3 linked regions of the Neorhizobium galegae bv. orientalis str. HAMBI 540 genome follow. The protein of the gene in region 1 binds, or shares a complex with, the protein of each later gene. Links are inferred from orthologs where the notes say so. Each region holds a gene or a part of one and is shown on either strand. Other genes may lie near its edges.

Region 1 (3,715 bases):
CTGGCGGCCAATGTCTTGAAAACGGGCGTCTTGAACAGGCGAGTCATCCATATCCTCTTGGATCGGGCACACGAATCCCGCGCACCATTGTTGTGGTTTGTGCCCAAAGTAAGCCAGTCGGGCTTTCCAAAAAACCTCAAAATCATGTCCAGGCCGTTTTCACCGGTTCACAACTGCGTATGACGCCTGGCCGGATGATGAAATGGAGTCGGATTCCAACACGTTGGCTGCCTTTCCGGAATCGCTTCGGCAGGCAGTTGATCCGGTTTCTGAGGTTAAAGGCAGAGCAAAAACAAAAACGGCCGCGTTTTGCGCGGCCATTTCATCTGTTCTCGTTAGGCTCAGAAGAAGCCGCGGCGCTGCCACCAGCCGGCCTTCTTGGGCTTCGACGGATCGGCTTCGGTCTCGGGCGCTGCCGCTGGATCGGAGCTCTTCACCACTGCCTCGGCGGAGGAGGAGATGTTCGAGGCGCGATTGGCACGAGCCGGTTTCGCGTCGCCGGCATCGACCTGCTCGGTCGTCTGCGCTTCTTCGACGGGAGCTTCGGCAGCCGGAGCAATCTCGGCAGCCTGCGGCTCTTCGCCGAGTGCGGCTTCGACCTGTTCGACGACGGTTTCCACCGGAACCGGAGCTGCGACAGTCACAGGGACCTCTTCGGCAGCTGGGACGTCGGCGACGGTCGTTGCCTTGCCACGACGCGAACGGCGGGGCTTGGCCTCTGCCTTGCCGCCAGATGCTGCTTCCGCCTCAGCGGGAGCAGCGACTGCCTCGACGGCGACCTCTTCAGCGGCCTCGGCTGCTGCTGCTGCCGGCGCTGCCTCGACGTCATCGCTGGATGCGTCTTCGTCGGCCGCTTCGCCGTCATCCGAAGCGTTCAGTTCCTGTCCGTCCTCGCCGTTGCGATTGCGACGACCACCGCGCTTGCCGCGGCGGCGGCGCTTGCGGCGATTTTCTTCCGAGTCCGAATCGGCGGCAACCGTTGCGTCGGATGCTTCGCCGGCTTCGGAAACATCGTCCTCGCCTTCGTCGCCGTCCTCGTCGCCATCGGCCATGTCGTCGCTGCCGCCCTGGGCAGTCTGGGCGTCTCCGCCCTTTTCGCCGCCACGGTTGCGCCGACGCCGGCGGCGCTTGCGCTTGCGGCCGTTCGGGTCGTCGCCCTGAGGTTGGGCGCGCTCGGCAACAGCAACAGCTGCGGGCTGCGACGAAGCGACAATCTCTTCCTCGTCCTCCTCGTCGGCCTCGACGATGATGTCGTCATCGTCCTCTTCGACGGGGATCGCTGCGAACTGCATCAGGCTTTCGATCTTGACCGGGTTTTCGACCGGCTCGCCGCGATCGATCGCGAAGTGGCTGGAGCCGATGCTGACATCCGATTCGATGAGGATCGAGACGCCGAAGCGGTTCTCGTAGTCGATGATCGACGCGCGCTTGTGGTTGAGCAGGTAGAGCGCGATGTCAGGCGTGGTACGCACGGTAATGTCATGCGTGGTGTTCTTGAGGAGGTGTTCCTCGACACCGCGCAGCACGTGCAGGGCGACCGACGACTGCGAGCGCACATGGCCGGTGCCGCCGCAATGGGTGCAGACCTGCGTCGTGGATTCGAGCACCGAGGCGCGGATACGCTGGCGCGACATTTCGAGCAGGCCGAAATGCGAGATGCGGCCGACCTGGATGCGGGCGCGGTCGTTCTTCAGGCAATCCTTCAGCCGCTTCTCGACGGCGCGGTTGTTGCGCTTTTCTTCCATGTCGATGAAGTCGATGACGATCAGGCCGGCAAGGTCGCGCAGGCGAAGCTGGCGGGCAACTTCTTCCGCCGCTTCCAGGTTGGTCTGGAGAGCCGTTTCCTCGATCGAATGTTCGCGGGTCGAACGGCCGGAATTGACGTCGATGGCGACGAGCGCTTCCGTCTGGTTCATGATCAGGTAGCCGCCGGACTTCAGCGTCACCTGCGGCTGCAGCATGCGGTCGAGCTGCGCCTCGATGCCGGAACGGGCAAAGATCGGGTGCAGGTCGCGATAGGGCTGGACCACCTTGGCATGGCTCGGCATCAGCATCTTCATGAAGTCTTTCGCTTCACGATAGCCTTCTTCGCCAGACACGATGATCTCGGAAATGTCCTTGTTGTAGAGGTCGCGGATCGAGCGCTTGATCAACGAGCCTTCTTCATAGACGAGGGTAGGGGCGGTCGAGCTCAGTGTCAGCGTGCGGACGTTCTCCCACAGGCGCATCAGGTATTCGAAGTCACGCTTGACCTCGACGCGGGTGCGGTTGGCACCGGCGGTGCGCAGGATGACGCCCATGCCCTGTGGCACGTCGAGCTCGCGGGCGATTTCCTTGAGACGCTTGCGGTCCTGCGGCTGGGTGATCTTGCGGGAGATACCACCGCCACGCGCCGTGTTTGGCATCAGTACCGAATAACGGCCGGCGAGCGAAAGGTAGGTGGTGAGAGCAGCGCCCTTGTTGCCGCGCTCTTCCTTGGCGACCTGCACGAGCAGGATCTGGCGGCGCTTGATGACTTCCTGGATGCGATACTGCTTGCGCGGCTTGCGCACGACACGGTCCGGAACTTCTTCCATCGCGTCTTCGGCACCGACCGATTCGATGACTTCCTTCTCGTGGTTGTCATCGTCGTCGTCGTCATCGAAATCGTCGTTGCGGCCACCACCGCGGCGGGCGTCGACATCTTCCGAAATCGAATCGGTCTCGACCATCGCCGCCATTTCGCCGGGCGTCGAGCCGTCGTCGTCATTGGTGTCGGAGGAGGGGGCGGTTTCGCCCTCGGATGCTGCGGCTTCTGCGGCGGGCACTTCGTCTGCCGGCTTCTTGCGGGCGCGGCTGCGGCGCGGCTTGGCCTTCGGCTTTTCTGCCTCTTCAGCGGCGACAGCCTCGACCGGGTTCGCTTCCGTTGCTTCCGCACCGGCTTCGCTTGCGGGCTCGGCAGCGGGTGCCGGGGTGGAAATGCCGATATCCGGCTGATCCTGATTGGCAAGATCGACCATCGGATCGGCGGCTTCGGCCTCGGCGATCTTGCGCTGATCCTCGGCTTCCTGCTGCATCAGCGCCTGACGGTCGGCAAGCGGGATCTGATAATAGTCGGGATGGATTTCGGCGAAGGCGAGGAAGCCGTGACGGTTCCCGCCGTAGTCGACGAAAGCGGCTTGTAGTGAGGGTTCGACCCTCGTCACTTTCGCCAGATAGATATTGCCGCGTATCTGTTTCTTATGCTGCGATTCGAAATCGAATTCCTCGATCCGGTTACCGCGAACGACAACTACGCGCGTCTCCTCTTCGTGAGACGCGTCGATAAGCATTTTGTCTGCCATTGAAATTCTGCTCCTCGGCGCCGCCGGGGGAATGCAGAAAAGGCTGCCACAAGGACAGGCCCGTCATGCAATGCGGTCGTTGCGCCGGATAAAGATGTTCCCGTCGGGCGCGGTTGTGACGGCAACCGGAAAGATGACGGGGAGCGTTGCTCCCTCGGTCCCTCCAGGTTCTGAAAATTGTGCCGCGACATCAAAAACCAAACGAGAATGACGATACCATAGGCCCGCAGGGGCCCGATGAATGTGCTCCGTATGAGCGGTGGGTGGCATGCCACCCGGTATTATTCCGGCCACCGCCGGTTGGATCGTGTATCAGGAAAAAGTGTAGCGACGGCGGATGACTGTCGGTCTTCGGCGCCAGGTCCTGAAGAGGCTGGCCAGCCTATCGGCAG
Region 2 (3,162 bases), 3.1 Mb from region 1 along the record:
TCGCTCGCTTCTTGATTATCTCAAGAAGAAGGACGAGGCCCGTTACAGCAAGATCATTGCTGCTCTGGGTATTCGCCGCTAAAAATTTCCGGCGGGCGCTCTTGGGGTGCCTGCCGGTTCTTTATTCGGGCCAAGGTCCGATGAAATGTTTGCGCTACGCCCTAGTTCGCGTGGTGACTGCCCGCAGACCCGGATGGGCCGGATCTGCCAAACAAACCGTTGACCTGTCATGGGGCAGGATTGCCGGATGCTTTCGGCCAAAGCCCTCGGGGCTTTAGCCGCGGCTCCTTTCCAGGATGCCGGTGATGCAAAGCCTCCCGTTGTCTTGCCCATGATGTGTCACATTGATTGCGGTCGACTGTACGCTACGCCCGATATCGGCGATGCGTGTGCTCCCGCATTGAAGGACAAGACATATGTTCAATACTCATTCCGTCGAAATCGAATGGGCCGGCCGCCCGCTGAGGCTGGAAACGGGCAAGATCGCCCGCCAGGCTGACGGCGCTGTTCTCGCGACCTACGGCGAGACCGTCGTTCTCGCGACCGTTGTTTCCGCCAAGGCTCCGAAGCCTGGCCAGGACTTCTTCCCGCTCACCGTCAACTACCAGGAAAAGACCTATGCCGCCGGCAAGATCCCGGGCGGCTATTTCAAGCGCGAAGGCCGTCCGTCGGAAAAGGAAACGCTGGTTTCCCGCCTGATCGACCGCCCGATCCGCCCGCTCTTCCCGGAAGGCTACAAGAACGATACCCAGGTCGTCGTTACCGTTGTCCAGCACGACCTTGAGAACGATCCGGACGTCTTGTCGATGGTTGCGGCGTCTGCTGCGCTGACGCTCTCCGGCGTTCCGTTCATGGGCCCCGTCGGCGGCGCCCGCGTCGGTTACATCAATGGCGAATACGTCCTGAACCCGCATCTCGACGAGATGGACGAGTCGGTTCTCGACCTCGTTGTCGCCGGTACGGGCGATGCCGTTCTGATGGTTGAATCCGAAGCCAAGGAACTCAACGAAGACATCATGCTCGGCGCCGTCATGTTCGGCCATCGCGGTTTCCAGCCGGTCATCGACGCAATCATCAAGCTCGCTGAAGTCGCCGCCAAGGAACCCCGCGAGTTCGAACCGGAAGATCATTCCGCGCTCGAGGCCGAAATGCTCCAGCATTTCGAAGCCGAGCTTCGCGAAGGCTACAAGATCACCCAGAAGGCTGATCGTTACGCTGCCGTCGACGCCGTCAAGGCGAAGGTGAAGGCACACTTCTTCCCAGAGGGCGCCGAGCCGAAATACAGCGCCGAAGTCATCGGCGCCGTCTTCAAGCACCTGCAGGCCAAGATCGTTCGCTGGAACATCCTCGACACCAAGAGCCGCATCGATGGCCGTGATCTCGAGACCGTCCGCCCGATCGTTTCGGAAGTCGGCATCCTGCCGCGCACCCACGGTTCCGCCCTCTTCACCCGCGGCGAGACCCAGGCGATCGTTGTCGCCACGCTTGGCACCGGCGAAGACGAGCAGTACGTCGACAGCCTGACCGGCATGTACAAGGAGCGCTTCCTGCTCCATTACAACTTCCCTCCCTACTCGGTTGGTGAAACCGGCCGCATGGGCTCCCCGGGCCGCCGCGAAATCGGCCATGGCAAGCTCGCATGGCGCGCCATCCGCCCGATGCTGCCGACGGTCGAGCAGTTCCCCTACACGCTGCGCGTCGTCTCCGAAATCACCGAGTCCAACGGCTCGTCTTCGATGGCGACCGTCTGCGGCACTTCGCTCGCACTGATGGACGCCGGCGTACCGCTGGCCAAGCCGGTTGCCGGCATCGCCATGGGCCTCATCCTCGAAGGTGAGCGTTTCGCGGTCCTCTCCGACATCCTCGGTGACGAAGACCACCTCGGCGACATGGACTTCAAGGTAGCGGGTACTGCCGACGGTATCACCTCGCTGCAGATGGACATCAAGATCGCCGGTATCACCGAAGAGATCATGAAGGTCGCGCTCAACCAGGCACAGGGCGGCCGCAAGCACATTCTCGGCGAAATGGCCAATGCCATCACCGAGAGCCGCGGCCAGCTCGGCGAATTCGCACCGCGCATCGAAGTGATGAACATCCCGGTCGACAAGATCCGTGAAGTCATCGGTTCGGGCGGCAAGGTCATCCGCGAAATCGTCGAAAAGACCGGCGCCAAGATCAACATCGAGGACGACGGCACCGTCAAGATCGCTTCGTCTTCCGGCAAGGAAATCGAAGCCGCCCGCAAGTGGATCCACTCGATCGTTGCCGAGCCGGAAGTTGGCGCTATCTATGAAGGCACGGTCGTCAAGACCGCTGACTTCGGTGCTTTCGTAAACTTCTTCGGCGCCCGTGATGGCCTCGTGCACATCTCGCAGCTCGCTTCCGAGCGTGTTGCCAAGACCCAGGACGTCGTCAAGGAAGGCGACAAGGTTTGGGTCAAGCTGATGGGCTTCGACGAACGCGGTAAGGTCCGCCTGTCGATGAAGGTCGTCGACCAGGCCACCGGCCAGGAAGTCAAGAAGGCTGAAGGCGAAGCCGCCGAATAAGGCCTTCTTCCTTCCGAGACATTGAGGCGCGGAAGCTCTTCCGCGCCTTTTGTTTATCTGCTGTCACGAGACGAACCCACGAGACTAGCCATGAGCCGAGACGCCCTGAAAACCCTGTTCCACCCCTTCGACACCGAGGCTGTTCCGATGCCCGGCGAAGGAGAGCGTGTGCTCTTCCTGGGCGCCGAGGCAGGCAATGCCTTGCCGGAGGGGTTTGCGGCCGAGATCACTGCGGTGCAGCCGTTCCGGCCGCTGTTCCGGGCCTTGCGCGAAGGCGCCTTTCCGGAGGCCGAGGGCGAGGGTTATGACTTTGGGCTGGTGCTCTGCGGCAAACATCGCGGCGAGAACGAGAACCGTGTCGCCGAGGCTCTTGAGCGCGTCAGAACGGGCGGCGTCATCATTGTGGCCGGCGGTAAGGAAGATGGCATCCAGCCGCTCCGCAACACGCTGCTGAAGCTTGGCATCGAACTCGACTACACCCCGAAATATCACGGCGTCGCCATATGGTTCGCCAGGCCCGCCAATGCCGATGCGGCGATCAAGGCGCTGAAGAAGTCGACCGTGGTGATCGACGCGCGGTTCGAGGCAGCACCCGGTATGTTCTCCCACGAGC
Region 3 (3,076 bases), 310 kb from region 1 along the record:
CGGTGAGCTCGGCCATGACGCCACGCGCGCTCATGCCGGTTGCCAGCATATGCCCATGGTCGCGATAGGCGGTAATAACCTGGTCACCCTCCTGCTGCGCCATCTGCATGCCGACGACGACAGCTTCCTGGCCGATATAGAGGTGACAGAAACCACCGATGAAGCCCATGCCGTAGAGCTGGCCGGCCTTTTCCTCGAAACGGCGGATCATCAGCATCTCACGATAGGCGTGAAGATCCTGATCCTTGCCGAAATCCGGGGTGTTCTTACCCGTAAACTCCTTGGCGGAGGATTTCGAGGCTGATTTGATTGCAGACTTTGCCGCTGGTTTGCGGCCGGATACAGACGCGGTTTTTGTCGGCGCCATTCATCCCTCCCTTTGAGTTCTGCGTTGAGAGCGAGATTACGCCCTGACGTGTATCGCCAGATTCCCACTCTGGTGTCGGGCCGTACCATAGGCAAGAAAAGCTGCCCCAGCAATGCCATAAACGCATGGCTCACATTCCGCGCAACACGATGAAAAGGTTACAGAAATATGAAATTAACTGGATTTCGGTTAATTTAGAAGTAGTTGTTGAAGATGACGATTTCGTCGCCGCGCGAGACATTCAGCTGATAACGGGCGATCTCGTCCAGCATATCCTTGTCAAGCGAACCATCGCTCATCAGCTGAACCTGCCGCTCCAGCGTCTCGCGCCGTGCGGTCAACTTTGCGAGCTCGCCTGCACGCGCCTGCCGCTGACGTTCGAATTCCTCCGTGGCGATCAAGCCGAGATCGCCGTGGATGGAATGATAGCCGAAGTAGCAAAGAAACGCGACTGTGATGGCGGGAAGAACAAAACGGCCGAATTTTCTTTTCTTATGATGCTTTGTCCACATACCGCTCTAACGCCTTGCCACGCTTACGGGATCTCAAATCGATCCGAAACAGAGCTTCAAATTCGCAGAACTTGCTTAAGCAATCGTTGACCAGAATCGAGTCCGAAAAAAGCCCGCGTCTTTCGGCGCGGGCTTCCATGAAAATGTCGAACCTAGGAGGCTGTCAGGCCTTCAGGACGCTGCGGCCGGCATAAACGGCCTGCGGACCGAGCATTTCCTCGATGCGGATAAGCTGGTTGTACTTGGCAAGCCGGTCGGAGCGCGACAGCGAGCCGGTCTTGATCTGTCCGCAATTGGTGGCGACGGCGAGGTCGGCGATCGTCGAGTCTTCGGTTTCGCCCGAGCGGTGCGACATGACGGCGGTGTAGGCCGCCTTGTGGGCAGTCTCGACGGCATCGAGCGTTTCCGACAGCGAGCCGATCTGATTGACCTTGACGAGGATCGAATTGGCGACGCCCTGCCTGATGCCATCGCGCAGGCGCGACGAGTTGGTGACGAACAAATCGTCGCCGACGAGCTGGCACTTGGCGCCGATCTTGTCGGTCAGGTACTTCCAGCCGGCCCAATCGTCTTCGGCCATGCCGTCTTCAATCGAAATGATCGGATATTTGGCTGCAAGCTCGGCGAGGTAATCGGCCATGGCTTCCGGCTCGAGCGTGCGGCCCTCGCCTTCCATCTCGTACTTGCCGTTCTTGAAGAACTCGGTCGAGGCGCAGTCGAGCGCCAGGCAGACGTCGTCGCCTGGGGTGTAGCCGGCCTTCTCGACCGACTTCATGATGAAATCGAGGGCTTCCGGAGCGCTCTTCAGGCCCGGTGCGAAACCGCCTTCGTCGCCGACATTGGTGTTGTGGCCCTGGGCCGCCAGTTCCTTCCGCAGGACGTGGAAGATCTCCGAGCCCATGCGCACGGCGTCCTTCAGCGTGTCGGCGCCGACCGGCATGATCATGAATTCCTGGAAGTCGATCGGATTGTCGGCATGAGCGCCGCCGTTGATGATGTTCATCATCGGAACCGGCAGGACATGCGCATTCGGACCGCCGACATAACGGTAGAGCGGCAGGCCCGAGGTCTCGGCGGCAGCCTTTGCAACGGCGAGCGAGACGCCGAGGATGGCATTGGCGCCGAGGCGCGACTTGTTCGGCGTGCCGTCGAGCGCAATCATGGTCTTGTCGATATGGATCTGGCTCTCTGCATCGAAACCGCCGATCGCATCGAAGATCTCGGTGTTGACGGCTTCGACCGCCTTTTCGACGCCCTTGCCGTGATAGCGCTTGCCGCCGTCACGCAGCTCGACGGCTTCATGTGCGCCGGTGGAGGCGCCCGACGGAACGGCCGCACGGCCCATCGAACCGTCTTCCAGATAGACATCCACCTCAACGGTCGGATTGCCGCGGCTGTCGAGAATTTCGCGGGCGATGATATCGGTGATGGCGGTCAAGGGTCTCTCCCTGGGTTTGGACTTGACGTCACGAGGTCACTGAAAATGTCTCATAATCAATGACACGAAAATTACAATCGAAGCAGTTTGCGTGCTTTTTGTGGGCGCGCTCAGGCCGCCTTGGCGACGGCGTCGAGGGCGAGCAGCTTTTCGAGGAGCTGCGGCATGTTCTTCAGATGCACCATGTTCGGGCCATCCGACGGAGCGTTGTCCGGATCCTCGTGAGTTTCGATGAACAAGCCCGCAATGCCGACGGCAACCGCTGCCCGTGCAAGGACCGGCACCATGCTGCGGTCTCCTCCGGTGGAGCCTCCCTGCCCGCCAGGCTGCTGCACAGAATGCGTCGCATCGAAGATCACCGGTGCGCCCATGGACGCCATGATCGGCAATGAACGCATGTCGGAAACGAGTGTGTTGTAGCCGAAGGACGCGCCGCGTTCGCACAGCAATACGTTGGGATTGCCGCTCGCGGTGATTTTGCCGAGTACGTTCTTCATATCCCAGGGCGCCAGGAACTGGCCCTTCTTAACGTTGATGACGCGGCCGGTCTTGGCAGCGGCGACAAGCAGGTCCGTCTGGCGTGACAGGAAAGCCGGGATCTGCAGGATGTCCACCGTCTTTGCGACGACAGCGCATTGTTCTTCCGTATGAATGTCGGTCAGAACCGGAAAGCCGAACTCCTGCTTCAGGTCTGCGAAGATTTCCATCGACTCTTCGAGCCCGATGCCGCGCTTGCCGGAAATCGACGTGCGGTTGGCC

What was found.
Region 2: the proteins of RG540_RS06280 (region 1) and pnp are in contact, whole or in part, in a cryo-EM structure (PDB 9QH0), measured with the Escherichia coli proteins. The link is inferred for Neorhizobium galegae bv. orientalis str. HAMBI 540 from one-to-one orthologs.
Region 3: the proteins of RG540_RS06280 (region 1) and eno are in contact, whole or in part, in a solved structure (PDB 2FYM), measured with the Escherichia coli proteins. The link is inferred for Neorhizobium galegae bv. orientalis str. HAMBI 540 from one-to-one orthologs.

What each region holds. Positions count from the first base shown.
Region 1 is NZ_HG938353.1:1,227,588-1,231,302, forward strand. The notes cover bases 142-3,676. They hold RG540_RS06280 (Rne/Rng family ribonuclease), read right to left. Parts: upstream 3,324-3,676; coding sequence 342-3,323; downstream 142-341. Outside these bases: RG540_RS06275 (DsbA family protein), read right to left, coding at 1-47. UniProt on the Escherichia coli protein: Endoribonuclease that plays a central role in RNA processing and decay. Required for the maturation of 5S and 16S rRNAs and the majority of tRNAs. Also involved in the degradation of most mRNAs.
Region 2 is NZ_HG938353.1:4,322,188-4,325,349, forward strand. The notes cover bases 1-2,982. They hold pnp (polyribonucleotide nucleotidyltransferase), read left to right. Parts: upstream 1-416; coding sequence 417-2,549; downstream 2,550-2,982. Other genes in these bases: rpsO (30S ribosomal protein S15), read left to right, coding at 1-82; RG540_RS20785 (class I SAM-dependent methyltransferase), read left to right, coding at 2,640-2,982. Also shown: more of RG540_RS20785, read left to right, coding at 2,983-3,162. UniProt on the Escherichia coli protein: Involved in mRNA degradation. Catalyzes the phosphorolysis of single-stranded polyribonucleotides processively in the 3'- to 5'-direction. Also involved, along with RNase II, in tRNA processing.
Region 3 is NZ_HG938353.1:1,533,059-1,536,134, reverse strand. The notes cover bases 181-3,076. They hold eno (phosphopyruvate hydratase), read right to left. Parts: upstream 2,318-3,076; coding sequence 1,043-2,317; downstream 181-1,042. Other genes in these bases: kdsA (3-deoxy-8-phosphooctulonate synthase), read right to left, coding at 2,428-3,076; RG540_RS07870 (FtsB family cell division protein), read right to left, coding at 562-879; pdhA (pyruvate dehydrogenase (acetyl-transferring) E1 component subunit alpha), read right to left, coding at 181-367. Outside these bases: more of pdhA, read right to left, coding at 1-180. UniProt on the Escherichia coli protein: Catalyzes the reversible conversion of 2-phosphoglycerate (2-PG) into phosphoenolpyruvate (PEP). It is essential for the degradation of carbohydrates via glycolysis.